Regions from separate parts of the Rhodococcus daqingensis genome, predicted to be linked through region 1. Evidence: riboswitches for the same ligand, from Rfam matches in the RefSeq annotation. Region 1 holds a riboswitch; the other holds the start of a gene.
The links. A riboswitch is a leader RNA that binds a small molecule or an ion and turns the genes downstream of it on or off. The one in region 1 is predicted to bind cyclic di-AMP.
Positions count from the first base shown of each region.

Region 2: another riboswitch for cyclic di-AMP. It lies ahead of ACFQS9_RS03820 (NlpC/P60 family protein); the one in region 1 lies ahead of ACFQS9_RS09420 (transglycosylase family protein).

Region 1 is NZ_JBHTCS010000011.1:87,980-90,174, reverse strand. It holds gene ACFQS9_RS09425 (glycosyltransferase 87 family protein) at 1-1,079, shown strand, start outside; cyclic di-AMP (ydaO/yuaA leader) riboswitch at 1,248-1,452, shown strand; gene ACFQS9_RS09420 (transglycosylase family protein) at 1,458-2,075, shown strand; gene ACFQS9_RS09415 (hypothetical protein) at 2,144-2,195, opposite strand, start outside.
Region 2 is NZ_JBHTCS010000007.1:27,705-29,899, reverse strand. It holds gene ACFQS9_RS03825 (C40 family peptidase) at 1-315, opposite strand, end outside; gene ACFQS9_RS03820 (NlpC/P60 family protein) at 700-1,296, opposite strand; cyclic di-AMP (ydaO/yuaA leader) riboswitch at 1,282-1,446, opposite strand; gene ACFQS9_RS03815 (hypothetical protein) at 1,573-1,842, opposite strand; gene ACFQS9_RS03810 (DEDD exonuclease domain-containing protein) at 1,980-2,195, shown strand, end outside.

The sequences.
Region 1 (2,195 bases):
TCTACGACCACGCCCTGCACGGCGGCATGTGGTTCACCTACCCGCCGTTCTCGGCCGTGCTCTTCGCCCCGCTCAACGCCGTGTCCGCGGAGCTCGCCACCCTCATCGGATACCTCGCGAACTTCGCGATCCTGTACCTCGTGGTCCTGCTGTGCTGGCGACAACTCGGATACCGGTCGGACCGACGTCTGTACCTGGTCACCGGGCTGCTGACGGTGATCGTCACCTGGCTCGAGCCGGTCCGCACCACGATCTGGCTGGGGCAGATCAACCTGCTCCTGATGCTGCTGATCGTCTGGGACCTCGGGCGTCCCGAGGGCAGCAGGCTGCGCGGCATCGGTGTCGGGATCGCGACCGGGATCAAGCTGACGCCGGGGCTGTTCATCGTCGAGCTGCTGGTCACCCGGCAGTGGCGCGCCGCGGCGACCGCGATCGCCGGCGTCCTCGCGACGGTCGTCGTCGGGTTCGTGGTGATCTTCTCCGACTCGTGGTCCTACTGGACCGCGGTGATCCGGCACTCGACACGGATAGGCGAGACCGCGTGGCCCGCCAACCAGTCCGCCGCGGGCGTGCTGGCCCGCTGGCTGGACGTCGCGGACCCGCCGCTGCTGCTGTGGGCGCTCTGCGCGGCGGTACTGGCCGCGCTCGGGCTCGCCGCCTCCTGGCTGGCCCACAAGCGCGGACAGGCACTGCTGGCCACCACCCTCTGCGGGTTGACCTCCGCGGCGGTCTCACCGTTCTCCTGGGGCCACCACTGGGTGTGGTTCGTACCGCTGTTGGTCCTGGCGATGCACCGCGCGCTGGGCGCCGGACGCGCGACCGCCTGGCTCCTGCCTGCGGCACTCGCGCTGCCGCTGCTCTGCTGGACCCACGAGTTCCCGGACGGCGTGCAGGCGATCGGCCTGTTCATGATCCCCACCTCCGATGCCCTGGCTCCGTTCTTCGCCGCGGTGTACCCGCTGATGTTCGTCGTGATCGCGGTGGCCACGCTGATCGCATTGCGCCCGCGCCGTCGCCGGGCGGAACCCGAGGTCGGCTCGGATCGAAACTGTGATCTACCTCACATCACGGTAACATAACAGGACGGTCTCGGGCCAGGACAACCACATCTGACCTGCAAATTTCTACTGAATTTCGAGCGAAACGCCGAGAGAATCGAAATTCAGGTAACAGATGACTACACGCCGTCGGCCACGTACGGTCATCAGCGGCCGGAGAAGTCCGGCCAGATCCGATCCGCCGCGCCAAACCTCGTCCCGCGGAACCGGATTCCCACGAGTTACCCAGGGACGAGGACGGGGGACCCACGTCCCCGGTGGACACCGAGGAAAGCGCAGAAGCGCCTTCTTCTTGGGGTGAAGCCAGACCCGCACCATCCAGGAGCGGCGAGGCCGGGCGACCTCTCAGCCCGAACCCGACAGCTGACCTCGCAGGCGCGTGAGGAGAGGAAAACCCGCATGAGCACTGGACGCCATCGCAAGCCCACGAACACCCGCCGCAACGCAGCCAAGGTCGTCGTGACCGGCGCAGTGTTGGGCGCAGCCGGCGCGGCCTTCGCGGCCCCGGCCAACGCAGCCCCCGATTCCGACTGGGACCGCCTCGCGCAGTGCGAAGCAGGCGGCAACTGGGCGATCAACACCGGCAACGGCTACCAGGGTGGACTGCAGTTCTCCCCCAGCACCTGGAACGCCCACGGTGGTGGCGAGTACGCCGCGACCGCCAACCAGGCCACCCGTGAGCAGCAGATCGCGGTCGCCGAGAAGGTCCTCGCCTCGCAGGGCTGGGGCGCCTGGCCGTCCTGCTCCTCGAGCCTCGGCCTGACCAGTGGCTCCACCCCGCGCACCGCGCCCGCCGCCGAGGCCCCCGCGCCCGCGGCCGAGCTGCCCGCCGTGACCAGCCTCCCGACCACCGACGGCGCGGCCGACGTGCTCGACAGCCTCGACAGCGCCCTCGAGGCGGTTCAGGCCAAGGGCATCGCGCTCGATCCGCAGATCGAGGCGCTCTACGAGCAGGCCAAGCTGAACCCCCAGGTCATCGAGTTCCTGAAGGCCAACTCGGGCCTGCTGCCCCGCTGAGGCTCCCCATCCACGTGAAAGGCCCCGCACCTTCGAGGTGCGGGGCCTTTCGCGTTCGGTATCCGAGGTCAGCGATTGATGACCGTGTGCGGATGGGTGTAAGGCAGTTCCGACGCGGGG
Region 2 (2,195 bases), on a different contig from region 1:
CTTGTCGATCGCCGGCTGGAACTGCGCGATCCTGGCCTTCGCCTCGGTCAGCAGATGCTGGTCCGCGGCGTGCCTGGACTCGGCATCGCGCTGGACCGCCGCCTTGGAGTCGAGGTCGATCTGCGCATTGTGCAGCGCCTCGTTGGTCTGCTCGGAGGTGCGGGAGAGTTCGGAGAGCTTCTCGAGCGCGGCCGTCGGGCTCTCCAGTGCGGGGTCCGCGGTCGCGGTGCCCGCGGGAACCGCGACGGCCCCGAGGGAGAGCAGGCCCGTTGCCAGCACTGCGCCGGTGGATCGCTTCAGTCTCTGTGACGCCACGAAAGCTGGTACTCCGTTCTTCCACTGCCCGTCGACCGAGTTGGCTGACGGGTCGGGCTGGGAAGATCAGCCCTGTCCCCCGAACCGAGGCCCGAGCGGGAGATTCACCCCGGCGGACTCCGTCCCCGGTGCCGGTCCGGCGCATCGGCGCTCGGTCCCGCGTGGTGACGACCCCCGATGCCGCGCCGGGTGACGCGGCAAGAACTCGGAAGGTCTCAGACAGGTTACGGAATGGCATACGACGATGTCCACCCCGAACGGACGGGACATTTCCGCCGCGCTCCGGGCGCCGTGGGGCGAGCGCCTGCGCGCCACAAAAGCACGGTGGGCCCGAACCGTCCGGAGACGGTTCGGGCCCACCAAAGAAAGCGTGTGCGCTGCGCTTTAGTAGCGGCGGGCACCATCCATCGGCATGGACGCGATCGGCGCGCGCTTGACCGGGGTTCCGGAGGTCGCGGCGTGGATGACCTCGCCGTTGCCTGCGTAGATGCCCGAGTGCGAGCCGCCGTAGAAGGAGACCACGTCGCCCGGCTTGAGGGCGGAGGTGGAGACCGGCGTGCCGGCCGCGGCCTGGTCGTAGCTGGTGCGCGGCAGGTTGATGCCCGCCTGCTTGAACGCCCACTGCACGAGGCCCGAGCAGTCGAAGGAATCCGGGCCCGAGGCGCCGTAGACGTAGGGAGAACCGATCTTGCTCGCGGCGGCCTGAACAGCCTTGTCACCTGCGGAGACCAGGGGCGCGGGGGCCGGGGCGGCCGGGGCGCCGGGCAGGGCCGGGAGGCCGGGCACCTGGATGGTCTGGGCAGGCACACCCGGGATGTCGAAGGTTCCGATGCCGGAGATGGTGACGGGCTCGGCGAGCGCGGGGCCGGCCGACACGGCGATGGCACCGAAGGTCAGCGCGCTGGCGACGGCGATGCGTCGCACGGAACGCTGGGTAGTAGATGAAGCCACGAGAAGGGTTACTCCGTTTCTTCCGTTCATCCGCCGACCGAGTTAGCTGACGGGTTCGGGCTGGGAAGATCAGCCCTACCCGGCGGCACGCATGTCGCGCTCCGACGGGATTCACCCCAGAGAAACTTGGGTTCCCGGCACGATCGCTCTCGCGAGTGATCGATTAGGCGGTTCCTGGCGATGCCGCACCGGATGGTGTGGCAAGACTCCGCTAGGTCTCAGGAAGGTTACGAAAGCGTCCAGCCCATGTCGACCCAACACGCCCGACCAGTGGGCCGATTCGGACATATCGCCCAGAATTGGACGCTAGGCCACTCCTGGATCACGAGCAGATAACGACCGACCGGTCTGCGTGGCATCCGCGGCCCGCACCAACCGAAGCCTCGGCACCAGCCCGACCTCGGCCAGCACCTCCAGGGCAACCCGTTCGTCCTGCTCAATACTGATCCGGGCGGACCCCGCCGGGACCGCCACCGGTGCGCACGGCCGGACACCGGGCGGCCCCAACAACACGGTCACCACACAGTCCCCACACGCGGAGGGGCGAACCTCGCAGTCGTTGCAATCGACAATCACTGTGATCCTCGTCTCCGACGGGGGCCTCGCGGCTGTTCCGAGGCCTCTGCGACGGAAAGTAGCGCCCGGGTCCGACACGGAGCGGCGCGGCGACCGCACCCCGATCTCTGTCGGTAGCCGCCCCTAGCCTCTGCCGTGTGAGCCCGCAGAGTCCGCCCAACGCCCAGCTGAGCTTCGACGAGCTCGACACCCCGTTGCGGGACACCACCTTCGTCGTCGTGGACCTGGAGACGACGGGCAGCGCGCCGGGCGAGGACGCGATCACCGAGATCGGCGCGGTCAAGATCCGCGGCGGCGAGGTCGTCGGCGAGCTCTCCACCCTGGTCGATCCGGGGCGGTCGATGCCCCCGTAC